One region of the Pararhizobium sp. DWP1-1-3 genome, then DNA from elsewhere that is predicted to be linked to it. Evidence: predicted binding sites of a transcription regulator. Region 1 holds the regulator's gene; each other region holds the start of a gene.
What was found. Region 1 encodes LexA, which represses DNA repair genes until DNA is damaged. Its sites were predicted from a motif close to TGTTCNNNNTGTGTTCNG; they were not measured.
Positions count from the first base shown of each region.

Region 1 (7,791 bases):
TTGCGCCCCCGCACCACATAGATATTGGCAACCGCAATTTCACCGTCACTGAACAGAAAGCCGGGTTTTTGCGCGGTTTCTTTTTGCTGACAAAGGTCGAAGGGCGCGGGGACTCTGCCAAACCGGTGCATTCGTGAAGCTGAGATTCGACACAGCGCCACGAACTTTGCATTGCTGTTGATGATCGAAGGGCTAGGTGCCCCGCTGGTGGCGATGACCGATGATACCGCAAACTACCATGCCACGCCGGTTACCGGCCGACCCATTCGCCTCAAATCAAAAAGGCCTTGCTTTTTCAGCAAGGCCTTTGAAAACTGGCTCCCCGGGCCGGATTCGAACCGGCGACCTGTCGATTAACAGTCGAATGCTCTACCGCTGAGCTACCAGGGATCATCTGCGGCGGTATGTCCTGCAGAAGTGAGGCTGCTAATACAAATGCTTTTCCGATTTGCCAAGCGGTTTTTCAAAAAAAAACGCACAATCTTGTCAGACTGTGGAGAACTTCCCATCTGTGGGAGGCAGCGCATTCCGGCTGCCTGCGAGCCAAACCCTTGGCATTGCGGGACTGTAGCATAACGGGCACGCGCTTTACGCTTGATAGGTGGAATATATGGCAGAACCGCAAAAAACGAAAAAATTCGGCATCGACGCGCGAACGCATGAACTGGTTATTGGTTCATGGCGGATGCGGCTGCCGCAATCGCGTCTATTGCGCATCACCATCGGCGGCACGTTGATTTTTGGCGGCATCCTCGGGTTTCTGCCGGTCCTCGGATTCTGGATGGTGCCGCTGGGGTTCCTAGTCCTATCTCATGATCTCGCCTTCGTCAGGCGCCGGCGGCGCAGGCTATCGGTGTGGTGGGCGCGAAAATGGCAAGCGTCCAATTAGAACACCGTAACAGCTGCTGTTTCAGGACATCATGCGAGGGGGTGTCGATCGTTCCTTGATTGGGCCGCGTCGTCACACCGGCTGCCGGCGCATTCTCCTGGACTTGGGGTCGCGGCATCATCCTCTGTGCTCTCGCTAAACATTCCCGCACCAGTCGATTCAGTCAAAGCCAGCAACACCGGCCGCCCAAGAAATCCCGACATGCCTTTTGGAATTTAGCTGTGCGGTTCGGTTTGTCTTTTCCGGCGAAAACGACATTGCCACGCTCATCGACATGCCGTGCCATTACATCGCAACAGGATTTTTTAGACTCACCGGTCCTTACAAACGAACGGCTCCAGGTTGTGCAAAGGCTTCGCAATTGGGCCTACTTCTGGGCAAGCGGGAATCCTCCGGTCAAAACAGTCGGATGACGGACCCGATTCGATCGTTTGTGTCGCCATGTGCCCCTTGAAAACATTCGATGAATTTTAAGTACTTGCGGAACACATATGGAACAGATAATGTTCGTTCTTGATTTGTTTCTCGATTCTGGAGTGATCGTTCATGCTGACCCGCAAGCAACAGGAACTGCTTCTGTTCATTCACGAAAGAATGAAAGAGTCGGGTGTGCCTCCATCGTTCGATGAAATGAAGGATGCGCTGGATTTGGCCTCAAAATCCGGCATTCACCGGCTAATCACAGCGCTTGAGGAGAGGGGGTTTATCCGCCGCCTTCCCAACCGTGCGCGTGCACTGGAGGTGATCAAGTTGCCGGAGGCCTATTCGATGAGCCTCCAGCCCAAGCGGGGCTTTTCACCGAGCATCATTCAAGGCAGTCTTGGCGTGCAACCAGCCCCTGCTGCTCCCGCCAAAGCCGCCGCAAACAGCGATACGGTCTCGATACCGGTGATGGGCAGGATTGCCGCCGGTGTGCCGATCTCGGCGATCCAGAACAACACCCATGATATTTCCGTGCCCCTCGAGATGGTCGGCGCCGGCGAGCATTATGCACTTGAAGTACGCGGCGATTCGATGATCGAGGCAGGTATTCTGGATGGCGACACGGTCATCATCCGCAACACGAACAGCGCCAGCCCAGGCGAAATCGTCGTCGCCCTGGTTGATGACGAGGAAGCGACGCTGAAGCGTTTTCGACGGAAAGGGGCCTCGATCGCACTGGAGGCCGCCAACCCTGCCTACGAAACGCGCATCTTCGGGCCTGACCGGGTCAAGATACAGGGGAAACTTGTCGGACTGATCCGCCGCTACCATTGAACGGACTACGTCTTCTGCCCGCATGAAGGCTGGGGATCAGGTGATAACCGAGCGGTGCGCACGACAACGCAAAAAATCGCATGACGATGGAAACGGCCGCAGCGCTTACAGCTCGGAGCGGCAAGGCGTTAGCGATGTGTTGGATCTGAGATCACGTCTTCTCAGCGCTGCTTTCAAACTTGGTACTTGGCAGGACTTGGTGTCAGCCAAGTCAACCAGCGGCGGGGCCGCTCCATCATTCAACCCGGCGGAGATGGCGCCTGACTATGGGGCGACTTTCGAAACCCGCCTTCCATTCCCTTCGATAATGCACCAATCGATCAGGGCAGGGGCCGTTGCGAATTTTCATCGGCTGCTGTGATCTCGTTCCGGTTTGTCGGATGCCAACTTAAGCGTCGCCTCAGGGTTGTGACGACAGATCGGAAATATCATTTCGGAACTGGCCAAGAGCGTTTTTGAGAAATATCCTCTTGCGATTTGTCTAGGATCATTCTAAACCGCCGCCACAGTTCGACTATTTGAACTCGTGAGGCCTCGTGGCGGAGTGGTGACGCAGAGGACTGCAAATCCTTGCACCCCGGTTCAATTCCGGGCGAGGCCTCCAAATTTCCCACAGATGTCAGTCTCCGGCGGAAACGAGCAACGGCGTTGCCGTTTCGACCAAGGTCGATTACGGCGCGAGCAAATCCATCCACGCGATTTTTTCAGGCAGAACCTCTGGACGGTTATTTTAATCCGGCACTCTTAATCAGGAAGAGACAAGCAGTCGGCAACAATGGATGGGCGTTCCGCGTCCACCGTTGCGGTCGGGATATCACGGACCGGGGCTGATCAATGATAATAGAAGCAGGCGCAATCGGCCTTGCTGTCATCCGGTTTCGTCCAGACGCGTACCGCCAGTTTTTTGGCTGCACCTGTTTCGTCCAGCCGAAGTCCGAGCAGTGACACGGCCGCAAGCTTCGGGTTGACCGCATCGATCTCGATGGTGGATCCGACCTGATGGACGCCCTGCTTCGGGGTCCAAGTGAAAAACTGCACGCTGTAATGCATTGCATTCTCCTTCGCCGGCTTGCAGCACATACGTTCAAGTGGGGAACAGACGCTGCAACACGCTGGTCACGGGCGCTCCACTGCTGAATGCGTACTCAATGCGTAGGAGTGACGATAACATAATTTGGCAGCCGGGGAAACAATCTCGCCATAATATGCACCGAACGATCACTGCTCATCATCCATCCGCACGGCATGCATCGGCCGTGAGATGCGCATGACGCATTTTGATGCTGCGGCCCCCAATGATCACCAGCAATGGCGGTAACCCGCCGTTAACGCTGGTGGCAGTTCGACTGCCTGTTCATGCCGAAATACGGCACCTGCCGTATGTCTCTTGCACCCCTCCTGCGTGCATTTCTCCCGGCGTCGATGACAGAATCGCGGCTTGACCGGGATGGCTTCATCAACGCCGCTTAATGGCGGCGCTACCGGTTGGAGGAGCCGCTATGTTGCCACTGGAACAGTTGATGCCGTTCGCCTTTGCGACTCTGATTTTCGCTTGCATGCCAGGCCCTGCCATTCTCTACATGACGGCACAGACACTGGCGCACGGGCCGCGGGCCGGATTGATGGCGGCCTTCGGTATTCATCTGGGCTGCTACGTTCATATTGTCGCGACAGCATTGGGTTTGGCGGCGATCCTCGACCAGGCGCCCGCCGTTTACAATGTCATCAAATTCGCCGGCGCTGCCTATCTCGTGTGGTTGGGTGTCACCATGTTTCTTGGCGGCCGGAGGGACGGCGAAAAAATTGCCAACGCAGCGCCCGGCGTTCTGCGTGACAGCATCGTCGTCGAGGTCCTCAATCCCAAGACCGCGCTGTTTTTTCTGACCTTCCTGCCGCAATTCATCGACCCGGCACCCGGCACACCTGTGTGGATGCAGTTTCTCATCCTTGGTCTGATCGTCAATCTGGCCTTGTCCATCGCTGACCTGGTCGCCGTCGGCATTGCATCCTTTGCCCTTGGACGGGTCGGCACAGGTGGTTCAAGCTGGCTCGTTCCAAAAGCGTGCGGATCGATTTTAATCGGCTTGGGCATCGCCCTGGCGCATAAGGGCGCCTGATCGAACTGGCACCGGACCTGGACCTGGACGGCATGGCTGCGACCTTCTAACCTGCCGACAACCCTAGGCGAATAGCATACGCCGTCAGTTCTGCGCCGCTGTGCAGGTCCAGTTTTCGCATCAGGTTTTCACGATGTTTGCGGGCTGTGAGTGGGCTGATGCCGAGACGTTCGGCGATGTCGCGTGTGGTTACGCCATGCGGGATGAGCGCCAGCATCTGCTGTTCACGCCGGGTCAGTTCGGCGGGAAATGCGATAGCGGTCCCTTGCCCGGCCGGTACGGCCGGCCTGTTCTTTTGGTCTACAGCAAAACGAACCTCTTCGGCGACATAGGGTTCATCGTGCCGCATGGCCTCGATCGCGGCCATCAACTCGCTCGCATCCCCGCTTTTCGTCAGGTATCCGTCAGCACCCGCATCCAAGGCGGCGCGAACGGAGCGAGGTTCGAGATTGGCTGTCATGATCAATATCTTCAGCCCGGGCCATCGGGTTCGGATGGTCCTGATAAACTGGAAACCGCCCACGCCGGGCATCCCAAGGTCGAGGATCAGAAGATCTGTCTTGATTTCCTTGAGCAATCGCTCGACGGTGTCTCCGTCTGCCGCTTCGCCGACGACCGCGATCCCTTCGATCGTCGACAGAAGCATTTTAAGGCCTTCACGCACAATCGCATGATCATCGGCAAGAACAACCCTGGACAGCCCACGCATATCGCCTACCCGTTTTTACAGTGAGTTCCGGAATGCCGCCGTCTGACGGGACCGGGAATCAGAATAGGATTACGATGCTCCCCGAGCAACGATTGCAACCCCATCTTGTCGATCTCCTGTACCGCCAATCCTACGCGGTGCTGTTTTCCAATTTCGTCATTCCTCTTCCCGTTGCATACATGTTGTGGAACTTCGTCGCGGACAGCGTCCTTTTATGGTGGATGGCGGCAATTTATGGCCTGACCATTGCGCGCGTGCTGGTCTCGCAGCGATATTTCAAACGCGCAAGGCGCGGGGCCGATCAGCCCGTCGCAAACTCGAGGTCATGGGCTTGGGGTTTTGCCATCCTCTCATGGGTTTCGAGTTCACTCTGGGGTCTGCTGGGATGGTTCGGATTTCTGTCAACGCAACCGCAACTGCAAGCGTTCACGACCATCGTTCTGACGGGGCTGGTCTGCGGCGCCATCCCCTCGCTCTCGGCTTTTCCGATCGCCTATATCGGTTCGCTTGCCGCCATGCTTTTGCCCTTGGCGGCCCGTGCCATGATGGGCGGAGGCGATAGTGACACTGTCTATCTGCTGTTCGTGGTCTGCCTTGCCGGCGTCAATCTCTACTATAGCCGCGTATCGTACAGGTCGATGGTCGAGACCGTAGAGTTGCGCTTTGAAAATCTTTCGCTGATCACCCAGCTGAAAACGGAACGAGACAAAGCGCAGGCTGCCGATCGCGCCAAATCCCGCTTCCTCGCTGCCGCGAGCCACGACCTGCGGCAGCCGATCCATGCACTCAGCCTTTTCAACTCCACACTGGCGGCCTTGGGCGAACGGGGCGATGTTCGAAGTGCTGACGCGCGCAACCTGGCACACCGGGTGAAGTCGATCACTGCCAATCTCAGCGGGCTGCTGAATGCCTTGCTCGATGTCTCACGTCTGGACGCCGGCATTGTCACCGTCGCTAAGGAGCCGGTGGCTCTGACGCGCCTGTTTGACGATCTGCACGATGAGTTTCTCGGCAAGGCCGAGCAATATCGCCTCGAATGGACCATCGTCGATACCGGCTGCTGGGTCGATACCGATCCAATGATGCTGAAGCGCGTTTTGGGAAACCTTCTGACAAATGCCTTTCACTACACCGACCGGGGACGGGTTTTGCTCGGTTGCCGGAGGCGGGGGCCAGATGTCGAAGTCCAGGTTTTCGATACGGGCATAGGAATACCATTCGATCAGCAGGAAGCGATTTTCGATGAATTTCACCAGCTGGACAATCCTGCCCGGGATCGGGAAAAAGGCCTGGGGCTCGGACTTGCCATCGTGCGCCGCACGGCAGATCTGCTCGGCCATCCCCTGAGGCTTGTGTCCGTGGAAGGACGCGGCTCGCTGTTCTCGATCACGGTGCCATCCATCGCAGCTCCACCAACACCGTCAGTCCCAACGCCCGCATTGCCCACCAGCGGCGCAATCGGGATCATCGTAATCGATGACGATCGTGATGTGCTCGATGCGATAGGGCGGCTCCTGACGGTACTGGGCTGTACGATCTATCCCGGAAGATCGGCAGGCGATGTGATCCAGTTGCTGACAACCGCGGCAACCGGCGCCCGTATCGATCTGATCATCGCGGACTACAGGCTGGAAAACGCTGCGACCGGTCTGGATGCGATCGAGGAGCTGCTAACCTATCTGCAGCGGCCCGTTCCCGCGATCATTCTGACAGGTGACACATCGCCTTTGGTCTTGAAGACGATTTCAGACAGCGGCCATCATCTGCTCAACAAACCGATCGACGGGGATCATCTGCAACAGGCCATCCACTCCGTGTTGCAGCCTGTCCGTTCCACAGTGCTGCCAGCGGTTTTGGAGCACGGGCAGGGTGCCGCTTAACATCGGATGCGAAAACTTGGGAAGGCTCGTAACGGAATCTGCGACAGAAAAGCCGGCTCTGAGTTTGATCGACCAATGCTGCGCTTGACCGGCAGCCAATCCGGACTCAGGGGCATATGCCACCGATTGCGCACGATCTTCGCGCTCCTTTGTATGGCTTCTTTGCCGTCTCCGGGTTGGAAAACCCCGTTGCTTCCCGCGTGGCCTGTTGCGGGGGCGAGACAAGCAGGAACAGGCTCCAGAGAGCAAGGCCACTCAGAACCGCGCATATCGCTATGTAGGCATAAAAAATCCGCACGGCGTTGCCAGCTATGTTCCCTCAGAATCCGGACTTCGTGTCGAGCGCGCTCTCACGTGTCAGCATGGCCTTGGGCGGGGCATGGCTTCACGAAATAGCCAACGGCCATGCCCCTATGGCGTTCAAGGCCAACGCTGTTTTGTAGTCCCCGGCGTTTGGGGATACAATTCCGACATAAGGAGTCGGGGGTACAGCCTTTGGATTAGGATTGAACCGAGATCGTTGAGGCAGCCAGTCTTTTGGTACGGCATCACGGCGCCTTACATTGACGAAACAATGGTGAATGGACTTTTAAATTAGATACAGCTAACTTAATCAGGCTGTTACCTTGGCCGAAACCGGAACGGCATTGACTGCGAAAGCGTTTTCCACTTTGCGTATTGAGGGACTTTTCAGCGATTGTATTTGCGAGGCGATTTAGAACCCGTCACCTCAACTGGTGACGGGTTTGTAATGTTGCCGATTTTTTTCACGCGTTCAGCATTCGCCGGAAGAGAAGTTCCCAGATCCGGTTGCCAACAGCATGCTCAACAATGGTGACGCGGGCATTCCCGCGGCGGATTCCATTTAAATCGAGCGCATTTGCGATGTTTTTGGCGGAAGAGGTGGGATTCGAACCCACGGTACGGTCTCCCGCACGC
Region 1 covers NZ_JAFCTR010000001.1:900,373-908,163, forward strand. Annotated here, with positions in the region: tRNA gene ACP7BS_RS04430 (tRNA-Asn) at 316-390, opposite strand; gene ACP7BS_RS04435 (hypothetical protein) at 611-889, shown strand; gene lexA (transcriptional repressor LexA) at 1,436-2,146, shown strand; tRNA gene ACP7BS_RS04445 (tRNA-Cys) at 2,677-2,750, shown strand; gene ACP7BS_RS04450 (hypothetical protein) at 2,978-3,196, opposite strand; gene ACP7BS_RS04455 (LysE family translocator) at 3,646-4,263, shown strand; gene ACP7BS_RS04460 (response regulator) at 4,310-4,972, opposite strand; gene ACP7BS_RS04465 (hybrid sensor histidine kinase/response regulator) at 5,065-6,852, shown strand; gene ACP7BS_RS04470 (hypothetical protein) at 7,620-7,772, opposite strand; tRNA gene ACP7BS_RS04475 (tRNA-Ser) at 7,745-7,791, opposite strand, start outside.

Region 2 (7,791 bases), on a different contig from region 1:
GACATAGGCCTCGCAGCCTCCCTGCCGGATGCGCTCTTCGTCGCCCTTCATTGCGAATGCCGTGACGGCGATCACCGGGATGACATGCAATTCGTCGTCTTCCTTCAGCCACTTGGTCACCTCCAGCCCGGAAACCTCTGGAAGCTGGATGTCCATCAGGATCAGGTCAGGGCGATGTTTGCGCGCAAGATCAAGGGCTTCCATACCATTCCGGGTCTGAATCGTCGTGTATCCGGATGCCTCGATCAGGTCACGAAAGAGCTTCATGTTCAGCTCATTGTCTTCAACAATCATAACCTGTTTGGGCATTTCGATCCCTTGATTTGCGGTTCCGGCTTGCATGGCCGCCGCATCGCTATAAGTTGCGGCGCGGTTGGGCGCATCGCCCCGGAAGCTTGAAGCTACAGCGATTTGGTTGAAAAACCGGTAATATTCCGTAGAAAATTACCCGAATGCAAGAAGGACATCTGGACGTGACCCCATCCGAAGAAACAGCGATTTCCATCCTCGGCTGGCTTGCAAACGAACCGGAACTGCTCGGACGTTTCCTCGCATTGACGGGCACCGATCCATCATCCATGCGCCAAGCCGCCGCCGACCCCAGTTTCCTTGCCGGCATCGTCGATTTCCTCATGGGCCATGAGCCGACCCTCATGGATTTCTGCGCGGCGACCGGCACGCGGCCCGAGGATGTGGTGCGCGCCCATGCGATCCTGTCTGGCCCGGACAATCCGGGAGATTTCTGACCGTGACGGATACGCTTGATCTCAACCATATCCGTCTGACCGACCGGCCGCTGATCGTCTGCGACATCGATGAGGTTGTGCTTGAATTCCTGACACCATTTAGCAACTTTCTGCGCGCGTGCGGCCGTGATCTTCTGCCCCGCTCCTTTCGCCTGCATGGCAATATCGTAGAGCTTGACAGCGGCTTGCCGGTCGAGGACGCGAAAACGAGCGAACTGCTGGAGACTTTCTTCCGGCTGCAGGACCAGTGGCAGACGCCGGCAGATCGCGTTGTCGATACCCTGGCCGGGCTTTCCGCTGAAGCGGATATCATCTTCCTGACCGCGATGCCGCCACGTCACAGCGGCACACGCCGGTCGCTGCTCGACCGCCACGGCTTGCACTATCCCCTGCTTGCCAGCGAAGAGCCAAAGGGACCGATCATCAAGCGCCTGCACGATGCCCGCGACGTGCCGCTGGTCTTCATCGACGATATCCTGCGCAATCTGCAGTCCGTTCAGACCCATGCGCCGGATTGCCTGCTGATCAACCTGATGGCCAACGACCAGTTCCGGGCGATGGCACCCGATCCGGGCGACGGTATCGCCAAGGCGGAGAGCTGGACGGACGCAGCCGCGATCATCCGCACGCATCTGCTGCGGTGAATGCCGGCCGGAAAACCGACGCTGGGCACAAAAATCGCTCAAGCTGACCTTTCCTGGGGAGGTCAAAGATTGCCTTCCCATGTCTTGAGACTCGTCAGTTTAGGGCGTATCGTGAAAATGTTCAACTTTTGTTCTGATCGATGCAAACAGACGCGCAGCAATTTCCAGGGTTTTGCCGAGACTGTCTCACGGGCCAACCGGCCGGCATTCGCCGTTGCCGGGCCTGCGGCAGCCCACGCCTGCTCTATCATTCCGAACTCTATCAGCTGACGCTCGCCCATATCGATTGCGACGCCTTCTATGCCTCGGTGGAGAAACGGGACAATCCGGACCTTGCCGACAAACCGGTGATCATCGGCGGCGGCAAGCGCGGTGTCGTGTCCACCGCCTGCTATATCGCCCGCATCCATGGGGTGCGCTCCGCCATGCCGATGTTCAAGGCGCTGGAAGCCTGTCCGCAGGCCGTCGTCATCAAGCCGGACATGGAAAAATACGTGCGGGTCGGCCGGCAGGTACGCACCCTGATGCAGGAACTGACGCCGCTGGTTCAGCCGCTGTCGATCGACGAGGCCTTTCTGGAGCTGAAAGGCACCGAGCGCCTGCATCACGATCCCCCTGCCCGGACACTGGCAAAATTCGCCCGGCGGATCGAACAGGAAATCGGCATTACCGTCTCGGTCGGCCTGTCCTATTGCAAGTTCCTTGCCAAGGTCGCGTCCGACCTGCAGAAGCCGCGCGGCTTTTCGGTGATCGGCGCCGCCGAGGCGCTGGATTTCCTGAAAGACAGGTCGGTGACGCTGATCTGGGGCGTCGGCAAGGCCTTTGCGGCAACCCTGGAGCGCGACGGTATCCGCACCATAGGCCAGTTGCAGACAATGGACGAAACCGACCTGATGAAGCGCTACGGCACGATGGGGCAGCGCCTCTACCGGCTGTCACGCGGCCAGGACGAGCGCACCGTCGATATCGACGGTGAGGCCAAGAGCGTTTCCTCGGAAACGACATTCAACGACGACCTCTGTAACTATGACGACCTGGTGACGCATCTGCGCCGGTTGAGCGAACAGGTGGCCCACCGGCTGCGCAAGGCCGACATTGCCGGCCAGACCGTCGTGCTCAAGCTGAAGACCGCCGACTTCAAGAGCCGGACGCGCAACCGCCGTCTCGACAGCCCGACCCGGCTTGCCGACCGGATTTTCCGCACCGGCATGCAGCTTCTGGACAAGGAGACCGACGGCACGAAATTCCGCCTGATCGGCATCGGTGTCTCCGACCTCTCCAATCCCGACCTTGCCGATCCGCCCGATCTCGTCGATACGCAGGCGACGCGGCGCGCGGCGGCGGAAGCCGCGATCAATACGCTGCGCGACAAATTCGGCAAGGCGACGGTCGAGACCGGCTATACGTTCGGCAAGGGCCGGCGAAAATAACCGGCTTCACATTCCCGTGTTCCGCGCGGAGCAGCAAAGTTTCCTTAAACCTCTCAGGCTAGGCTGATGTTGTTTTTGTTGCGTCCGGATGTTTCTCATGGTTTTGCGTTTTACATTTGGTCTCGGCCTCGCCTCCGCCCTGTCTGCCAGCGTGGCATTCGCGGGCGAGCAGGCTCCCCTGCAGATCGTCGTGTCCCGGGACCAGCAATCGCTGGTGGTCTATGATGGCAACACAGTCGTCGCCACGTCGAATGTCTCGACGGGCAAAGCCGGTCATTCGACGCCGACAGGCATTTTCTCGATCCTGGAAAAACGACGGTTTCACAAGTCGAACATCTATTCGAACGCCCCGATGCCGTTCATGCAGCGGCTGACCTGGTCGGGCATCGCGCTGCACGCCTCCAATCACGTTCCAAGCTATCCGGCCTCGCATGGCTGCGTGCGGCTGCCGGACGCCTTTGCCAAACAGCTGTTCAAGATGACCGGCCGGGGCCAGCATGTGCTGATATCCGATCGCCAGCTGACGCCGGTTGCGATCGCCGATCCGTTGCTGTTCCAGCCGAAAGAGAAAGAACCGGCATTGCTGTCGGACGCGACGTTGCGGCCAAGTGTTTCACAGATCCCCACTCAATCCGTCGAAGTTGCCACGATCGAGCCCGCACCGGAAAAACCGGTTGCCGTCGAGATGGAAAAACTGCCGCCGATCCGGATGCTGATCACCCATCGCGGCACACGCGAAATCACCATGGATATTCAAAGCCTGCTCAACGAACTCGGTTATGCCGCCGGTCTGGCCGATGGATATGCGGGCATGCAGACCACCGATGCCATCAAGGCATTCCAGACCGCAGAAAAATTGACCGTCGATGGCAAGCCGACGCCTGCCTTCATCGAAGCGCTCTATGCCAGGGCGGGCAAGGGCAAGCCACCGAACGGCCAGCTTCTCGTTCGCCGCGAATTCGAGCCGCTGTTCGAAACACCTGTACGGATCGACAGGCCAGAGGTCGCACTCGGCACACACTTCTTCCAGTTCCAGGATATCGATGCCACCACGGGCAAGGGCGAATGGTTCGCCATGACGCTCGACAATACGTTGTCAGGGCCGATGAAGAAACGCCTCGGTATCACCACTGACGAAGACCCGGCGGCTTTCAATGCCGCGCAACGGACGCTGGACCGCATCACCGTTCCGGACGAAACGCGCCAGCGGATCGAGGAACTGCTCGCCGAGGGCTCGTCGCTAACCATTTCGGACATGGGACTTGGCCAGGAAACCGGCGCCGGCACGGATTTCGTCACCGTCACCCGTTCCCGATCAAAGTCCTGACGGTCCGCCGCTATACCAGCTCGACGTCGATGACGCCGGGCGCTGTCCGGAGCGCTGCGGCGATCTCCGGCGAGATGCGATACCGCTCATTGAGCTCCACCTCGATCTCGCGCTGGCCGTTATCCTTGATGACGATGAACGACACCAGGCCGTCGCCGCGTGTGTTCAAATGCGCCGCGACCGAGCGCAGCGGGCCGCTGTCCCGGACATAGACGCGCAGCGCCTTCTGCATCTGCAGCGACCGCTCTTCCAGCGACTGCAGCGTCTGGATGCGCATGCCGATGCCCTCCGGCCGCTCTTCGGCCTGCACCGTCATCACCAGCGATTTGCCGGGCTCCAGAAGGTCGCGGTACTGATTGAGCGCCTCCGAAAACAGCACGGCCTCGAACTGGCCGGTGGAATCGGAAAAGGCGATGATGCCCATCTTGTTGCCGGTGCGGGTCTTGCGCTCCTGCTTGGATGTTACTGTTCCGGCCAGACGTCCGGCAGCAGCCCCCTTTTTCACCGATGCGGCGAAATCGGCAAAGGTCTGGACGCGGATCTTGTTCAGCAGCTCGTTATAGGTGTCGAGCGGATGGGCGGACAGATAGAAGCCCAGAACCTGAAATTCGCGGTGCAGCTTTTCCGATGCCAGCCAGGGGGAATAGGGCGGCAGGTTGACCTTTTCCGGGCCGGTCGCAGCACCTGCGCCAAACATGTCGCTCTGGCCGCTGATCTTGTTGGCCTGGGCGATCTGCGCAAAGCCGAGAATGCGGTCAAGGCCGCCCACCAGTTCCGCCCGGTCATACCCAAAGCAATCGAAGGCACCCGCGCAGATCAGGCTGTCGAACACCCGCCGGTTCAAAAGCTTCGGATCGATCCGGAGGCAGAAATCCTCGAGATCGGCGAAAGGCTCATCACCCCGCACCTCGACGATATGATCGACGGCCGCTTCGCCGACGCCCTTGATGGCCGAGAGCGAATAGTAGATGCGGTTGTCGCCGGTCTCGAAACGGCGAAACGAGGTCTGCACCGACGGCGGGATGACCTCGATGCCGAGCCGGTTGGCGTCCTGGCGGAAGTCGTTGATCTTGTCGGTATTCGACATGTCGAGCGTCATCGACGCGGCAAGGAACTCGACCGGGAAATGCGCCTTCAGATAGGCCGTCTGATAGGAAACGATGGCATAAGCCGCAGCGTGCGACTTGTTGAAGCCGTAATTGGCGAACTTGGCAAGCAAGTCGAAGATCAGGTCGGACTGCGGCTTCGAGACGCCGTTGTCGACGGCACCCGTAACGAAACGGGTGCGCTGCTTGTCCATTTCCTCCTTGATCTTCTTACCCATGGCGCGGCGCAGAAGGTCGGCTTCGCCGAGCGAATAGCCCGACAGGACCTGGGCGATCTGCATCACCTGTTCCTGGTAGACGATAACGCCTTGTGTTTCCTTCAGCAGATAATCGATCTTCGGATGGATCGATTCGATCTCTTCCTCGCCGTGCTTGCGGGCATTGTAGACCGGGATGTTTTCCATCGGGCCCGGGCGGTAGAGCGCCACCAGCGCGATAATGTCCTCGATGCAGTCCGGCCGCATGCCGATCAGCGCCTTGCGCATGCCGGCACTTTCCACCTGGAACACGCCGACAGTGTCGCCCTTGGACAGCATCTCGTAGGTCTTCTGGTCATCGAGCGGCAGCGCCTCGAGCTTGACCTCGATATCGCGCTTCCTGATGAAATCGACGGCGACCTTCAAGACGGTCAGCGTCTTCAAGCCAAGAAAGTCGAACTTGACGAGGCCGGCCTGCTCGACCCATTTCATGTTGAACTGGGTGACCGGCATGTCGGAGCGCGGATCGCGGTACATCGGCACCAGCTGCGACAGCGGCCGGTCGCCAATGACGATACCGGCGGCATGGGTCGAGGCGTGGCGGTAGAGACCTTCGATCTTCTGGGCGATATCGAGCAGGCGGCCGATCACCGGCTCCTTATCGACCTCCTCCTGGAAGCGCGGCTCTTCCTCGATCGCCTTGGCGAGCGTGGTTGGATTGGCCGGATTGTTCGGCACCATCTTGCAGATCTTATCGACCTGGCCATAGGGCATTTCCAGCACGCGGCCGACGTCGCGCAAGGCGGCGCGCGCCTGCAGCGATCCGAAGGTGATGATCTGCGCTACCTGCTCGCGGCCATATTTGCGCTGGACGTAGCGGATCACCTCTTCGCGCCGGTCCTGGCAGAAGTCGATGTCGAAGTCGGGCATCGAGACGCGGTCCGGATTGAGAAAGCGTTCGAACAGCAGCGAGAAGCGCAAGGGATCGACATCGGTGATGGTCAGCGCATAGGCGACCAGCGAGCCCGCACCCGATCCGCGGCCCGGGCCGACTGGAATATCCTGCAGCTTTGCCCATTTGATGAAGTCGGCAACGATCAGGAAGTAACCCGGAAACTTCATCTTCTCGATGACGGAGAGCTCGAAATCGAGGCGCTCGCGATAATCGGTCTCGCTATAGCCCGCCGACATGCCGAGCATTCGCAGCCGTTCGTCGAGACCCTCGACAGCCTGACGGCGCAATTCGATCTCCTCGGCGCGCTCGGCTTCCTTCGGATCGTCCGAGGCACCGGTGAAACGCGGCAGGATCGGTGCGCGGGTCTTCAGGACAAAGGAGCAGCGCTTGGCGACCTCAATGGTGTTTTCCAGCGCTTCCGGCAGGTCGGCAAACAGAGCCGCCATGTCCTTGCGGCTCTTCAAATAATGATCCGGCGTCAGGCGAAAGCGCGTGTCATCCGAAACCATCGCATTGTGCGCCACCGCCATCAGTGCGTCATGCGCCTCGAATTCGGCGGGCGACGGGAAGAACGGCTCGTTGGTCGCCACGATCGGCAATTCAAGCTTGTAGGCAAGATCGACGACACGGTTTTCGTGGCGCCGGTCATATTTGCCGTGGCGCTGAAGCTCGACGTAGAGACGATCGCCAAACACTGCGGCAAGAGTCTTCAGCCGCGTTTCCGCCAGCGCATGGTGACCCGACTTCAAGGCCATATCGACCGGCCCGCCAGAGGCGCCGGTCAGGGCAATCAAACCCTCCGATCCGCCTTCCTGCAGCCAGGACAGCGCGATGCGCACCGACTGGTTTCCCTCGCCGCCGAGATAGGCCCGGCTGACGATATCGACGAGCCGGACATAGCCGGCATCCGTCGCGGCGATCAGAACGATGGCCGGCAGCTTGGCCAGGTGCTGGGCGTGGCCGCGTTTCTCGCCCTCGCTCTCATCCTCCATGTCGATCGACAACTGGCAGCCGATCAGTGGCTGCAGGCCATCGTCCATACATTTCTGCGAGAATTCGAGCGCTGCAAACAGGTTGTTGGTGTCGGCAATGCCGATCGCCGGCTGGCCGTCGGCAACAGCCTTGCCGATGATCTTCTTGATCGGCAAAGCCCCTTCGAGCAGCGAAAAGGCAGAATGAACCCGAAGATGAACGAACTGGGGAGACGCGCCGCCCTCAGCGGAACTATCCTGCCGCTTGCCGTTTACCGCATCTGCCATGGCACACCCCGATTCCCGTGAAGGCCTCAGGATATCCCGTTTCCATCCGCAGATGTCCAGTTTTCATCTGTCGCATGGCAGCATTTTCAAACTCGATCGACCTTGTCCACAGCCGCCACTCGTCCAT
Region 2 covers NZ_JAFCTR010000013.1:51,816-59,606, forward strand. Annotated here, with positions in the region: gene ACP7BS_RS22440 (response regulator) at 1-309, opposite strand, end outside; gene ACP7BS_RS22445 (DUF3572 domain-containing protein) at 474-746, shown strand; gene ACP7BS_RS22450 (hypothetical protein) at 743-1,390, shown strand; gene ACP7BS_RS22455 (DNA polymerase IV) at 1,531-2,820, shown strand; gene ACP7BS_RS22460 (L,D-transpeptidase family protein) at 2,924-4,147, shown strand; gene dnaE (DNA polymerase III subunit alpha) at 4,158-7,664, opposite strand.
Region 2: a site for LexA is predicted at 1,509-1,526, ahead of ACP7BS_RS22455 (DNA polymerase IV). Genes of this name have one in related genera too.

Region 3 (7,791 bases), on a different contig from region 1:
CGCCCGCCGAGATGCGGGCCTGGCTCGAATCCGACGAGATCACGGCCTATACAGACGCCGGCGATTGGCCGACGCCCGACACCGCTGCGCTATGGGCACGCTTCCGTACCGAGGCCCTCAGCGGCGGCATCCAGAAGTGGTCGGTCGAACACTACAAACGTCTGCTCGACATCGCCACCGCACCGCCTGCCGGCCTTTATCGGGTTGTCACCGACGAGGGCGATGGGCGCACCTGGCTGACGACGCCCGACTACCGAAGAGTCGCCGCGTTCAAGAAGTCGGCGGTCGATCCCAAGCCCAGCCTCTTCTCGGGTCGATTGCCGGGTAACACCAGGCTTGTGGAAGCCTTGCGCGTCGGTCGCGGAAAACTGCGCTGGCCGACAGCCGACGCGTAAGAAGGGAATAGGTCGTGGCTGGTGATCTTTATGGGCTTATCGCAGCTGTTTTACAGGCGATGACCCATGCCGAATTGAGCGAGGCGCCGCAGCGGATCACAGGACTGGTCGTACCTACCGCGGATGGCTTCTCGAAGCGGCAGCGTATCGAGCTGGCGCTGGCAAAACTTGGCGCTTAAGTTCGCCGGCTCTCGTGGTGACATCGCGCTCGATGAAGCGGCCCGCAAGGTGCTTGAAGGCGACGACCCGCCTCTGAGCCACATCACACGACGAGACCTCGCGCGGGTCTTCGGAGATGATCTCGCCGGCGAGCGTAGCACGATGGAGATGGTTGGACGCTATTTCCCTCTTTCTACGCCCATAGAGGACTTCCTCGGGAGCAGCGGTCGGAGCCTGCGCGACCAAATCACTCGGCACATGGATCAATATCCCGGCGATTGGTCGGTGGAATATCTGTTCGGTGAAATCGGCGCATTTGACTGCTCCAGAGCCAGGTTCGGCGCGTTGCTTGAGGAGGCTGTTCATCCCCTCAGTCGGTCGGGAGAGGAGCAGTTGCGGACGGTCGCCGCCCTCAACAAAATTCTTGCGCGCGATGGATACGAGCTAGCGCACGAAAGCGAACTCTCCGGCCACCCGATCTTCAGCTTCCGCCCGCTCGTGCGTGGGGTGGGCGGTCGACCCAAGAACTTGATCTTCGCCTCGCGGGGGCGGAAGCCGGAGATCGGTTTTGCCGACGCCATCAACAACGACATCGTCATCTATCCGGCGAAGAAAGCTGCCTGATCTTCGACCGGTCGATCGGCTCAGATGGTCTTCTCTGGTCCCAGCTCGTGTCTTGGTGGAGCGATGTCACACCGGGTGCCGATGCGGCAAATCTCGGAGCGCGTCTCCAAGAATCCCTAGCCTCAGACGCCGAGCGAAAGCTCTTCGCCACTTACTTCAAGGCCTATCAATCCGTCCTCGGTGAGGTGCTGCCCGCGCTCCTTCCGCAGGTCTATCTTCACTATGATCCTGCCATCGTGAAAAGCCTACGCCATCGCCTACCTCTTCCGCGTCAACGTATGGATTTTCTGCTGCTGCTTCCGGGGCGGCAGCGCATTGTGCTGGAAGTAGATGGGAAGCACCACTTCTCGGAAAATGACCATCCGTCCTTGAAGGTCTATGCAGACATGGTCTCAGCTGACCGGGAATTGCGCCTTGCCGGATATGAAGTCTACCGGTTTGGCGCGAACGAGTTAGTCGGCGATAGCGCTGAACAGAGGATCACCGATTTCTTCGAAAAGCTCTTTCGGTTACACCGCGTCCGGCTATGAAACCGCCTACCAATACGACACGCGGTGGGATTGACATGATCGTCAATCGACCGTGCGTGGCGATAGATGGCGGAAGGTCGTTTTGCGAAAGCAGCCGAAAAAGCCAATGTTTTCAGTAGCCGGTATTTTCGACGGTGTATCGGACGGTATAGCATTTCGCGGAAAATATTTTCGTGTTTTAAAACAGTATCTTATGATGCTAGGAAATAATGGAGTGGGAATGATTTTGGCCGACGCGGTCTTTTCTGAATAAGGCCCAGCCGCCGCAGCGCTCAGGCGGATGCGCTGTGACCCGGCACGGTTGAGGACGAGGTCAGTCCATCCGTCAACGGATCGGTCACAGCAGTAGCGACTGCTGCGCTGCTTCCGGCGCGCCGACATGCACGCCTTCGAGTTCCAGCATGCGGACCTTGGAGGTCGCGCCGCCGGGTGCGGAAAAGCCGCCGACCTTGCCGCCGGCGGCAAGCACGCGGTGGCACGGAATGATCAAGGGCACGGGGTTCCTGGCCATGGCCTGACCGACATCGCGGGCGGCCTGTGGTCCGGCGCCGAGTTCCTTGGCGAGGCTGCCATAGGTGGTCGTATGGCCCCAGCCGACGCGGCGAAGAGCCTGGTAGATCTGCCGGAAAAATTCGTCCTGGCCGTCGAGATCGAGGGCTACACCTGAGAAATCCATGGTCTCGCCATCAAAATACCGCCGGATGGCAGTGATGACGTCGCTGATAGCGGGCGTCGGCGCACCGGGTTCGGCGCCTGGCACGCGGCGCAGCACGTTGCGTTTGGTGGCTTCTACGCTTTTCGTTGGCAACTGGAAGCGGGTGATGCCGATATCGTTCCAGACAATGCCGCAATAGCCGCCGGCCGTTTCGAAAACGTGATAGGTCTGTGCTTTCTCTGCCATCGCTCCATTCCTTCCGTTCCCCGCGCAAGGCAGCGGGTCAAATACTCTGGCGTCCGTCAGGCCGCCGCCTTCAGCCGGTTGCTTTCCAGTGCCAGCAGATATCGCTTGGCCTCCAGCCCTCCAGCCCTCCAGCCCTCCGGCAAATCCATGCAACTGGCCGTCCGATCCGATGGCGCGGTGGCAGGGCACGATGATCGACACCGGGTTTCTGCCATGGCGGCTCCCATCGCACGGTATGCCGTGGGGTGGCCGATCTGCCGGGCAAGGCCCGCATAGGTTCGGGTTTGGCCGTAGGGGATTGTCAACAGCGCCTGCCAGACCGCTTTCTGGAACGCGGTGCCGGCCAGATCAAGCGGAACGGTAAAGTTCGTCCTGACGCCAGCGAAATACTCTTCCAGTTGCCGTTCTGTTTCAAGCAGAACAGGGTGATTTGGTCCCTCTATCCGTTCCCCGAGCCTGACACGCTTCGGGTCATCCTTCTCCCAGAGAATGGCAGCCAAACCGTCGCCCCGGGCAACAAGCTCAAGTCTGCCGACGGGCGAGGGGATGATTTTGTGAATGTAGGTCATAGGCACAGTTTCGCTCAGTTTTTCGCATCCCGCCACCCGTTTCTTGCACTGGGATGACGGGTCCAAGGTGATTTCGCTCCGTTCCAAGGAGGGTCAAATTGGTGCAAGGGCGCGCCGCAGTACGTCACGTCGGCGTGGGAATAAATTCATATTGTTCTTGTTTTGTTCTTGATCTCAAGCTCGACTCGGCTATAGTGGCGACATCCAAAAAGAGATGAGGTCTGCCATGCTTGGAAAAGCCGGGGTCGTGCGCATTGAACAGAAGTCATTTTCACTCGGTCAGGCCGGCGCAGCCGTGCCGCTCCGGTCCCACCAGAAATATGCCGATGATCATGGAAAGAGCAATCTGTTCCTTGCCCTCGTGCCGAAGCGGGAGGTGGCGTTGCAGGCCGTCGAGACGGGAAGGGACATCGCGCGGCGCTATGGGCTGTCGAAAAGTCCGCGGCCGCATGAGCTGATGCATGTCTCGCTCAATGGCATCGGCAAATATCAGGATTTCCCGGACGATATCGTCTTCGCCATATCGGCGGCGATGGCGACCGTCAAGGCGGCACCGTTCGAGGTGAACTTCGATCGTGCCATGTCCTTCGCCGGCGCCAAGGCTGTCGTTCTGGCCAATGCGATCCGCAGCGAGGAGATGATGGACCTGCACGTCCAACTCGCCAAGGAAATGTGGGCGGTGGGTCTGAACTTTACCTACAATCCGCGCTTCATGCCGCATATGACGGTGTTCTACGATGAGACGCCGGTGCCGGAACATATGCTGGCCGAACCCGTCCGCTGGATTGCGCGCGAATTCGTGCTGATCCGCAGTCTCATTGGCAAGAGCGAATACGAATATCTCGATCGCTGGCCTTTGGTGGATTGACCTGTATCGGGCCTTGAGCTTGCAGTGGCAGGCACAAGGCCCGGGCAGATTGTTCGCCATTTCCGAACGTGAGTTCCGGAATTGGGTGTCTAGTGCGAACCGGAAACGAATGCGATCTTGCCGCCATCAGACGGCCATTTCGGCTGTCGCAAAACTGGAAGATCGTCATGTTCCGCTCTCTGATCGCATCTGCCGTCATCGCTTTTTCCGCTCCCGCTTTTGCCGAGGGCGTTCCGCACTATCCTGCAGAGTTCACCACGCAGGAAATCACCACCAACGGCACGGTGCTGCATGTCCGGGTGGGCGGCAAGGGGCCGGCTGTGGTCCTGTTGCATGGCTATGGCGAAACCGGCGACATGTGGGTGCCGCTGGCTGTCGATCTCGCCCGGGATCACACGGTCATCGTGCCCGATCTGCGCGGCATGGGTCTTTCGGCCAAACCAGCTGAAGGTTACGACAAGAAGACGCAAGGTCAGGATATCGCCGGTGTTCTGAAGGTGCTGAATGTGGAAAGGACCGATGTGGTCGCCCACGATATCGGCAATATGGTGGGATACGCCTTCGTTGCTCAATATCCGCAGGACGTCAGCAAATTCGTGCTTTTGGACGCGCCGATCCCAGGCGTCGGGCCATGGGAGGAAATCCTCAAGCATCCGCTGCTCTGGCATTTCCGCTTCGGCGGGCCAGATATGGAACGCTTGGTGGCTGGCCGTGAGCGCATCTATCTCGATCGCTTCTGGAATGAGTTTTCCGCCGATCCGAAGAAATGGGATGAGGCTTCACGGCAGCATTACGCCGCTCTCTACGCCCAGCCCGGTGCGATGCACGCCGGTTTTGCGCAATTCGCGGCCTTCGATCAGGATGCGATCGACAACAAGGCATTTCTCGCCAAGGGCAAGCTGACGATGCCGGTCCTTGCGATCGGCGGCGAAAAGTCTTTCGGGCAGACCATGGCTGTGGTTGCCAGTGCTGCGGCCGACAATGTCACCGGAGTGGTGATCCCGGCATCCGGTCACTGGCTGATGGAAGAACAACCGGAGGCGACGGTTGCTGCAATCCGGTCCTTCCTCGACAAGAAGTGATTTTCTGTCACCGCGAACCTTCTTGAAGTCAATCGGCGCGTGGTCATCCACGCGCCGATTGACGCCTACCATCGCTGTCTCGGCAATGCGCGATCCTGAGCAAGCTGCAAGTTTTGGCATCTTGCGCCCATCGGTCGGAACCCGCATAAGCCCCTGAAATTGCAAAAGGGAAGATGGTCATGGAAATTTCTGAAATCGTCATCAAGGGAGACACACCGGGTGTCGAATGGCGGCTTCCGATCATCCGGTTCAACGGCAGCGACGCCAAGGCGCCGAAAATCTATATCCAGGCGGCATTGCATGCCAATGAACTTCCGGGCACGGCGCTGCTGCATTTCCTGTGCGAAAAGCTGCGTCAGGCCGATGCCGACGGTACGATCCTCAGCGATATCACCATCGTTCCGCAGGCCAATCCGATCGGCACGGCGCAATCGCATTTCGGCGATCTGCAGGGCCGTTTCGACCTCGGCTCGCGCACCAATTTCAACCGCGAGTTCCCGCTGATCCCGCTTTCCGAACGCCAGACGCTGGTCGAGGATCTGGAGCACTATCCGGTGGTCGAACAGCTGAAGCGGCAGCTGCTGCATATGGCGCTGGGGGCCGATCTGATGCTCGATCTGCATTGCGACGACGAATCGGTACAATATACCTATGTCGACGAAGCCTTCTGGCCGGAGGCCGCCGATCTGGCATCGGCGCTCGATATGGAGGCCGTGTTTCTGGCTGACGGCGAAAGCAGCGCCTTCGAGGAAGCTGTCGGCTATGCCTGGAAGCATGAAACCGCCGAAAAGGCAAAGCGGCTACCCGGCCGCCTCGCCGTGACGGTCGAGCTTCGCGGCACGCGCGACGTCTATCCGGACATGGCCCGCAAGGATGCCGAAGGGCTCTGGCGCTTCCTTGCCGCCCGCGGTGCTGTCCGCGGCACCGTCGCCGTCCTTCAGCCTTACAAGGGCAAGGTCACGCCGCTCGACAATATCGAGATGATCCGTGCGCCGCAGGCCGGTACCGTGCTGTTCCATCGCACCATCGGCGACACCGTCGCTGCCGGCGATCTTCTGGCGACGATCATTACCGTACCGGGCATGGAAGGCGGTACGATCGATATCCACGCCCCCCAGGCCGGCCTGATCGCGACCCGCACCTCGCAGCGTTTCGCCCGTCGCCGCGACAACCTGATGAAGATCGCCTGCGACGAGCCCACCCAGGCGGTGCGCAAGCCCGGTGCGTTGGAAGCCTGAGCCACCGTCTTTGTCCTCGGGCCGCGCTTCGGAAAATCCTGAGCGTTTGAGGCGTGAATGAAGTGGATAATCGCCGCCCTGCCGGCGGTTGTCATAATCCTTTTATGGAATTGCGTTCTTTAGCCGCGAGCCAACCCGACCTGACCCGTTGCGGGCACGCAGGAGAGAACGCATGCCCATCTATGATCTCGCCGTTGTCGGTGCCGGTATCGTCGGCCTCGCCCATGCCTATGCGGCGGCGAAACGCGGCAAGAGGGTTATCGTCATCGACCGCGATGCGCAGGCCAATGGCGCTTCGGTGCGCAACTTCGGTTTCATCACCGTCACAGGCCAAGGGGCCGGCGATTGCTGGACCATGGCGCGGCGGGCGCGGGATATCTGGGCAGAGACCGTCGACAAGGCCGGCATCGCCGTCGTTCAGCGCGGCATGGTGCTGGCCTCCCGGTTCGATGAATCCGAAGCGGTGATCGATGCTTTCCTGCGCACAGACATGGCAGAGGGCTGCGCAAGGCTGACGGCGCGCCGGGCGCAGGAGCATATTGCCTGCCTGCGCACCGACGCTGCTCGCGTCTCGCTCTACAGCCCACACGAAATCCGCGTCGAATCCCGCACGGCGATCCCGCTGCTAGCGCGGTTTCTCGAAGAGCAGCTTGGCATCATCTTCCTGCGCAGCACCACCGTTACTGCGGTCGAACCGCCGCGCGTGGAAACGGCGGATGGCGTGATCGAGGCCGAAACGGTGGTCATCTGCCCAGGCGACGATTTCACCGGCCTTTTTGCCGAGCGCATTGCTGCCTACAATGTCACCCGCTGCAAGCTGCAGATGCTGCGCGTGCGGCCGCGCCAGCCGGTCCGTTTCAAGACGGCCGTGATGTCCGATCTCGGACTTGGCCGCTATCTCGGCTATGCCGACCTGCCCGAGGCCGAGCTGCTGAAGAAGCGCCTCGATGCCGACCTGAGGGCGGAGCGCGACAACGGCATCCACCTGATCGTCACCCAGTCGGCCGATGGCTCGCTGGTCGTCGGCGACAGTCACCATTACGCCGCGACGCCCGATCCCTATGCCTCCGACGCCGTTGATGCCATGATCCTTGGCGAATTCGACCGGGTGCTCGATCTGCCGGGACGCGTGATTTCCGAGCGCTGGATCGGAACCTATGCCTCGGCGCCGGACCGCTGGCGTTTTACCGACAAGCCTTCCGATAGCACCCGCATTGTCGTCGTCACCGCCGGATGCGGTGCCTCGACGGCGTTCGGCATCGGCGAGGAAACCATCAATGAACTCTATGGGAGTGCCGCATGAGCAAGTTCAAGGCCGTTATATTCGATTGGGCCGGCACCGTCATCGATTTCGGGTCCTTCGCACCGATGGGCGCCTTTGTCGAAACCTTTGCCAAATTCGGCGTCCATGTGACCATCGCCGAT
Region 3 covers NZ_JAFCTR010000014.1:92,852-100,642, reverse strand. Annotated here, with positions in the region: gene ACP7BS_RS23545 (DEAD/DEAH box helicase) at 1-395, shown strand, start outside; gene ACP7BS_RS23540 (hypothetical protein) at 410-574, shown strand; gene ACP7BS_RS23535 (hypothetical protein) at 564-1,178, shown strand; gene ACP7BS_RS23530 (hypothetical protein) at 1,226-1,708, shown strand; gene ACP7BS_RS23525 (methylated-DNA--[protein]-cysteine S-methyltransferase) at 2,046-2,798, opposite strand; partial or broken gene ACP7BS_RS23520 (methylated-DNA--[protein]-cysteine S-methyltransferase) at 2,750-3,178, opposite strand; gene ACP7BS_RS23515 (2'-5' RNA ligase family protein) at 3,405-4,046, shown strand; gene ACP7BS_RS23510 (alpha/beta fold hydrolase) at 4,214-5,128, shown strand; gene ACP7BS_RS23505 (M14 family zinc carboxypeptidase) at 5,308-6,366, shown strand; gene ACP7BS_RS23500 (TIGR03364 family FAD-dependent oxidoreductase) at 6,539-7,669, shown strand; gene phnX (phosphonoacetaldehyde hydrolase) at 7,666-7,791, shown strand, end outside.
Region 3: a site for LexA is predicted at 3,331-3,348, ahead of ACP7BS_RS23515 (2'-5' RNA ligase family protein). Genes of this name have one in related genera too.

Region 4 (7,791 bases), on a different contig from region 1:
CCGAGACTATGCGCTGCTTGCTTCGAGGGAAGCCGCCTGACGTTCAAGAGGGGCGCGTTGACGTGTCGAGCAGGCGCATCAGGGCGGCCAGCCGTTGCTCCAGTTTCTCGAGCCCGTTGGGTGCTTTCTTGATTCCATCCAGACAGACATAGAGCAGATCGGCCAGCGCTTCGGCCGAAAGGCCGGTTGCGGAGAGCGAAATCTCATCCTGGGAAATCGCGCCCTTCACTGCATTTTCAATCAGCGTATGCAGGCGAAGCGAGGTTGCCGCATTGATGTCGCCGGCCAGCATCATGTTGGCCTCGAACAGTTCCAGTCCGTGCGTGCTGGCCTTGACGGGCGCCATGATCGTCATGGTGAAATCCGTCAGCGCCGTTTCCATCCGCAGGATGAAAGGCCGGCCGGACGAGAAAGCCGCTTCCGCCGCCTTCAGCGCTTCGCCGTGATGCCATGTCATCAGCGACCGGAACAGATCGTCCTTGTTTTTGAAATGCAGGTAAAGCGCTGCGCGCGACATCATGGCGGCATCGGCAATGTCCTGCATCGATGCCTTCTTGAAGCCGTAGCGGGTAAAAACGTCCGCCGCTGCCGACATGATATGCTGCTTCTTGTCGTCCATCTCGCTGAATTGACACTTTGGACTAAAAATGTCAAACTGACAAAATAGACCGAAAATGTCAGAATGACAGCGAAGAGGTAAAACGATGAGTGATGATGCAGGCAGACTGATCGCAGTGACAGGAGTAGGCGGCTTTCTTGGCCGCCATGTCGCAGCACAATTGCTGCTGTCCGGATATGAGGTTCGTGGAACCTTGCGGTCGCTGAAAAAGGCAAAGTCCATCGAGGCCGCGATCCGGTCCGCCAAGGGTGTCACAGGTGGGAAGCTCTCGTTCGTTGTTGTAGATCTGATGTCGGACGAGGGCTGGGATGCGGCATTTTCCGGCGTAACAGATGTGATCCATACGGCATCGCCTTTTCCGTCAAGCGTTCCAAAAGATGAAAATGACCTCATCCTGCCAGCGCAACAGGGAACGTTGCGGGTGCTGCGGGCCGCAAGAGATGCCGGCGTTCGCCGCGTGGTGCTGACATCCTCCATTGCCGCCGTCAGTTACGGTCCGGGCCGGGCGCCTTTTACGGAAACCGACTGGACCGATGTCGACGGGCCGCTGGCCACGCCCTACTACAAATCGAAGACGCTAGCCGAGCGCGCCGCCTGGGACTTTGCCCGCGACACCGGCCTCGAACTGGTCGTCGTCAATCCGGGCATGATCCTTGGCCCCATCCTGGGCGCCGAGGCAGGCACGTCGGTCGGTGTGGTGCAAAGCCTGATGAAGGGCCGTTATCCCGCCATGCCGGATTTCAGCGTGCCGGTCGTCGATGTGCGTGATGCTGCGGAAGCGCACGTTCTTGCCATGACGACCACTGGGGCCGCCGGCGAACGTTTCATCATCGCCGGCAAGGCGCTATCGATCAGGGATATCGCCAATGTCCTGAAACACGACTTCCCTGCCTATGGGAAAAAGCTGCCGAAATTCGTTCTTCCCAACTGGCTTGCGAGACTAGCCGCGCGCTTCGATCCCGGCCTGAAGCTGATTGCCGGTGAGCTTGGCCGCGACGCGCGCGTGTCGAACGAAAAGGCGCGGCGCGTGCTCGGATGGAAACCTCGCCCGGAGGATGAGGCAATCCGTGCCAGCGCCGAAAGCCTGATCGCTGCCGGGCTGGTATAGGGGCTACTTCGTAAACTTCCGCGCCACCCAGGAATAGCCGTCCTCGATATAGTGGACGGGTTTTGTCACGGCGTTGCGCAGGGTCGAGGCATCCGGCAGGGCTCCGGTCACCATCGCCAATGTCCGGCGGGGCAGGCTTGGCTGCTTTTGTTGGGTGGTGGGTGGTGCCGGGACTGCGTCCGGCGTGACGGCATGCGCCTGATCGAGAGCAGGCTGTGTTGCGGGCACAGGTGCAGGATCCTTTGCTTCCGCCATCTTGTCGCCGGAAGTTTCGCAGACCGCGACGATCACCGGATAGTTGGCATTGGAGAATTTCGGCAATTGTTTCTGCGATTCCGCATCGCAGACGGCAATGCTCTGCCATGTGCCGCTGACGGTTGAGACGTAGTGGCACTGGCTGACGCTGTCGTCGCAGCCGAGAATTGTCATGACGATCAGGGCAGGAACCATCGCGGATGTTTCTCCAATTCGGTGAAGATCGTTCGGTAAGGAGCGATTCTGAGTTCGCTGAACTAAAAGTCTGTTTGCTCCGGAAGTAAGGCAAAGTGGGGAAAGCTTGGAAACAATTTGTTTCTGCCGGTTGCGCTGGGTGAGGGGCAGTGGTCGAGTATGGCGAGATTTGCCGTCTGTCGTTTTCAGCGCTGTGCTTTAGTGTTGACTGGAAGCGGCATGAATCGATCTGTGAAGGAATAACGCCAAGTGACTTTGACCATTGAAAAAGAATCGCCACGCCAGCCCGGTGTCCTGCACCTGCTCGACCAGTCCGACGCCTATGCGCAGTCGCTCTATCCGGCCGAAAGCAATCATCTCGTCGATGTATCGACACTGGAAAAACCGTCCGTCTCCTTCTTCGTCGCCCGTCACGAAGGAAACGTTGTCGGCTGTTGTGCGCTGGTGGATGCAGGTGACGGCAGCGCCGAGATCAAGCGCATGTTCGTCGATCCGCAGGCGCGCGGCCTGAAAATCGGCCGCAAGCTGCTCGAGCATCTCGAGGGTCACGGCCGCGAGGCCGGCCTGTCGGTGATCCGGCTTGAGACCGGCATCTACCAGCCCGAGGCGATCGGCCTCTACAAGACCGCTGGCTATGTCGAGATCGGGCCGTTCGGTTCTTATCAACCGGACCCGCTCAGCCTGTTCATGGAAAAAGCCATCGCCTGACGCAGAGTCAGTTCCTCGCAGGGGAAATCGTTTCCGCTCCGTCAGTTGGAGCGGAAAGTTGAATCAATTCAACAGCGTGTTGAATCGGCCTATCAAGGCTTTGACCTAGATGTCCAGGTTGTCCGCAAACACGGCGCGTTCCTGAATGAAGCGGAAGCGGGCGTCGGCCTTGGTGCCCATCAGGTTGTCGACGGCTTCGCGCGTGCCTTCGAAATCCACCTCGTCGATGGCAACCTTCAGCAGCGTGCGCTTGGCCGGATCCATGGTGGTTTCCTTCAGCTGCGCCGGCATCATTTCGCCAAGTCCCTTGAAGCGGCCGATCTCGACCTTGCCGCGGCCGTTGAATTCCGTCTCCATCAGTTCCACCCGATGGGCGTCGTCGCGGGCGTAGAGCGTCCGGGCGCCTTGGGTGATGCGGTAGAGCGGCGGCACGGCCAGATAGAGATGGCCACCCCGCACGAGCTCCGGCATTTCCTGGTAGAAGAACGTGATCAGCAGCGAGGCGATATGGGCGCCATCGACGTCGGCATCGGTCATGACGATGACGCGCTCGTAGCGCAAATCCTCCTCGCGGTACTTGCTGCGCGTGCCGCAGCCGAGCGCCTGGATGAGGTCGCTGATCTGCTGGTTGGCTCCAAGCTTTTCACGGCCGGCGCTGGCAACGTTGAGGATCTTGCCGCGCAGCGGCAGGATCGCCTGGTTGGAGCGGTTGCGTGCCTGCTTGGCCGAGCCACCGGCCGAATCGCCTTCGACGATGAACAATTCGGCACCTTCGGCCGAATTCTGCGAGCAGTCGGCAAGCTTGCCCGGCAGGCGCAGCTTGCGCACCGCCGATTTGCGGGTGACCTCTTTTTCCTTGCGGCGGCGCACCCGTTCGTCGGCGCGCTCGATCACCCATTCCAAGAGCTTATGGGCTTCCTGCGGGTTGTCGGCGAGAAAATGGTCGAAGGGATCGCGCAGCGCGTTTTCGACGATGCGCTGGGCTTCGACGGTCGCCAGCTTGTCCTTGGTCTGGCCGACGAATTCCGGTTCGCGGATGAACACCGACAGCATGCCGGCCGCCGAGATCATCACGTCTTCGGTGGTGACGATCGCCGCGCGCTTGTTCTGTGTCAGTTCGGCATAGGCCTTCAGGCCCTTGGTCAGCGCGATGCGGAAGCCGGCTTCATGCGTGCCGCCTTCGGGTGTCGGAATGGTGTTGCAATAGGAATGCACGACGCTGTCGCCGCCATACCAGGTGACCGCCCATTCCATCGCGCCGTGGCCGCCGGTCTTTTCCGTCTTTCCGGCAAAGATTTCGCGGGTAACGGTGAATTCCTTGCCCATCGTCGCCTGAAGGTAGTCCTTCAAGCCGCCGGGGAAGTGGAACACCGCCTTGTCCGGCGTATCCGTGCCTTCGATCAGTGCCGGATCACAGGACCAGCGGATTTCGACGCCTCCAAACAGGTACGCCTTGGACCGCGCCATGCGGAACAGCCGGGCCGGGTCGAATTTTGCGTGTGAACCGAAGATTTCCGGGTCCGGGTGGAATTTCACCTTGGTGCCGCGCCGGTTCTGGATATCGCCCAGCTCTTCCAGCCCGCCTTGCGGAATGCCGCGCGAAAAGCGCTGGCGGTAGAGCTTGCGATTGCGCGCAACTTCGACTTCGAGAATGTCCGAAAGCGCGTTGACGACGGAAACGCCGACGCCGTGCAGACCACCTGAGGTCTCGTAGACCTTGCTGTCGAACTTGCCGCCTGCGTGCAGGATGGTCATGATGACTTCGAGCGTCGACTTGCCCGGAAATTTCGGATGGTTCTCGACCGGGATGCCGCGGCCGTTATCGGTGACCGACAGGCAGCCTTCGGCGTCGAGATGGACGTCGATGAAATTGGCGTGTCCGGCGACCGCTTCGTCCATCGAATTGTCGATGACTTCGGCAAACAGGTGATGCAGCGCCTTTTCGTCGGTGCCGCCAATATACATGCCCGGCCGCCGGCGCACCGGCTCCAGCCCCTCCAGAACTTCGATCGTCGAGGCATTGTAATCGCCGGTATCGGCCTTCAGCGTCGTGGAGGCGCCGCTGCGCTGTTCCACCACGGGAGCGGCGGCGGGCGTCACAACGACCGGCTTCGGCACGACGGCATCCGTCGCAGGCTTCGGTACCAGGGGCAATGCTGAAAAGAGATCGTTGCTGTCGGTCATAGTCTGTTTTGATGTCTTTCCGTGGTGGCGGCTTCAGATCCGGGCCGGGGTGCGGACTGGGCCGTCATGAATGTCTGCACGAATCGCCGGAATTCTGCCAAATCTCGGCGCGAGAGCGACCAGGCAACCCAAGGGATTCAGCCGCACGCGCCAAAACGCCGATCGAGCCTTCAATAGCCCCAACTGTTGCTTTGCGGAAGGTCCGATGGCAAGGCTTGGATCAAAAGAGGAACATTCCGGATGCACCTGTCCACAGCTCATTTCACCTTTCGCGTTGTTTTTGCCTCAATTGTCATGATCGCCTTGGCCTTGCCAGCGCAGGCAGCACCGCTGAAGCCATTCAAGGATGAGCTGTTTTCCTACGGAACGGTGCTGGAAACCGGGGATGGCGGCGATTACCGCGTCATCGATTACGATAAGATGCGCGATATCCACGGCCGTGACCAGGAGCCGGAACGCCGGGTAAGGCGGGCCTATGTCTCGCTTGGCGTCAAGCGCGCACAGGCCAACGAGACGCTTGATTTGGCCAACCGGCCGCTCGATGTGATGCGGGTCGGTGCCCCGAGTGGTGCGGCATTCACGGTCATCTTCGTCCACGGCCGGGGAGGCGACCGGCGGCTCGGCGCCAACGACTGGTCGTTCGGCGGCAATTTCAATCGCCTGAAGAACCTCGCTGTTGGAAACGGCGGTGCCTACTATGCCCCGAGCATCCGCTCCTTCGATGATGCGGGTGTCGCAGATATCGCCGGACTGGTCGCCTTTGCCCGACAGCAATCACCGGGCAGGCCGGTGGTGCTGGCCTGTGCCTCGATGGGCAGCTTCATCTGCTGGGGCATCACCCGAAATCCGCAGGCGGTTGCGGCCCTGAAGGGCATGATGATCATGGGGGGGCCTGCCGATCCCACGTTCAACAAGAGTGCCGCCTACAAAAAGAAACTGCCGATCTTCTTCAGTCACGGCAGCGACGACAGCGTCTATGCAGCAGCCGATCAGATTGCGTTCTACCGGTCGTTGAAGAAAGCCAATTATCCCAGCCGCTTCGTGCTGTTCCAGACCGGATCGCATGGCACCCCCGTTCGCATGACGGACTGGCGCGATGCGTTAAACTGGATCGGGCTTGACTGAAGCTCCTAATATATCCGGGATTCGTTAACCAACGCCGTAGTTTGAAACTTTAAGGCGAGCGCTGTTTGCTTTTTCGAAACCTGATCATGGGACTGTCCCAGGCGTATATTATCGGGGTTTGATCTATGGATGCTCGGACAGAAACGCGGCATATTCCGCTGTGCGTCGATCTCGATGGCACGTTGCTTGCCGCCGACACGCTTTGGGAGGGCGTGGCGATCATTCTCTTGCGCAATCCGTTGATGGTGTTTGCAGTCCTTGTCTGGATGGCGAAGGGCAAGGCGCGGCTGAAATACGAGGTTGCCGCGCGCTCCGGACGTCAGGCGGCCGACTGGCCCTATCGCGAGGCGGTACTCCAACGCCTGGCGCGCGAACGCGAAACCGGCCGGGAGGTCATTCTGGTCACCGGCGCCGCCGAAAGCGTCGCGCTCGGGGTCGCAGCTCATACCGGCGCTTTTTCCTCCGTCCTGCACAGCACCACGGACATCAACCTCACCAGCCGCCGCAAGCGGGAAAAACTGATCGAACAGTTCGGCGAGGGCGGGTTCGACTATATGGGCAACAGCCGCGATGACGTGCCGGTGTTTGATGCCGCGCGCAAGGCGATTGTCGTGGCACCCGATGCCGCCGCCGAAAAATGGCGGCGGGCCCATGATGCCGAGCGGCTCGATCTCGGCAGCGCCGCACCTTTCGCCGCCCTGAAATCGATCCGGGTGCATCAATGGGCAAAGAATGTGTTGATCGGCGTGCCGATGATCCTCAACCACGACATTCTGCACATGGATGCGGTGGTCAATGTCATCCTGGCGTTCTTCGCCTTCAGTTTTCTTGCCTCGGCCGTTTATGTGATCAACGACCTGTCGGATCTCACCAACGACCGGCGCCACCCCAAGAAGCGCCTCCGGCCGCTGGCCAGTGGCCAGATGTCGGTGCCGATGGGGCTGATGCTGGCGCTGTGCCTGCTCCTTGCCTCGCTGTCGCTGACGGCTGTGCTGCCCTCCGATTTCGCGCTTGTGCTCGGATTCTATGCCTTGGCGACCACCGCCTACACGTTCGTGCTCAAACGCAAGCTGCTGGTCGATGTCTTCACGCTGGCAGGGCTCTACACGGTTCGCATCATCGCCGGCGCAGCCGCGACCGGCACCGAGCTTTCCTTCTGGCTCTTGTCGTTCTCGATCTTCTTTTTCCTCAGCCTGGCGCTGGTCAAGCGTTATGTCGAACTCGACGAATATGACGGCCGTGACGGCAACCAGGTGCCTGGGCGCGGCTATCTGGCCGTCGATTTCGAAATGGTCGGGCAGGCCGGCGTCTCCTCGGCCTTCGCCTCGGCGCTGGTTCTGGCGCTCTATATCCACAGCAAGGAAATGCAGGAGATGTACACGCTGGACTGGGCGCTCTGGCCGCTCTGCCCGCTTGTCCTCTACATGTTGCTGCGCATCTGGATGCTGGCCCGCCGCGGCATGCTGCATGAGGATCCGGTGGTGTTCATCATGCGCGACTGGCGCAGCCTCGTGACCATGGCGATCGGCGCAGGCTTCGTGCTCGCCGGTGCTATGGGAACGCCATGACCACTCGCGAATTCGACAGCTGGGGCCGG
Region 4 covers NZ_JAFCTR010000004.1:102,563-110,353, forward strand. Annotated here, with positions in the region: gene ACP7BS_RS11560 (DUF2336 domain-containing protein) at 1-40, shown strand, start outside; gene ACP7BS_RS11565 (TetR/AcrR family transcriptional regulator) at 44-595, opposite strand; gene ACP7BS_RS11570 (SDR family oxidoreductase) at 705-1,727, shown strand; gene ACP7BS_RS11575 (hypothetical protein) at 1,731-2,177, opposite strand; gene ACP7BS_RS11580 (GNAT family N-acetyltransferase) at 2,427-2,885, shown strand; gene parE (DNA topoisomerase IV subunit B) at 2,991-5,069, opposite strand; gene ACP7BS_RS11590 (alpha/beta hydrolase) at 5,310-6,194, shown strand; gene ACP7BS_RS11595 (UbiA family prenyltransferase) at 6,320-7,762, shown strand; gene ACP7BS_RS11600 (FAD-binding protein) at 7,759-7,791, shown strand, end outside.
Region 4: a site for LexA is predicted at 5,286-5,303, ahead of parE (DNA topoisomerase IV subunit B). Genes of this name have one in related genera too.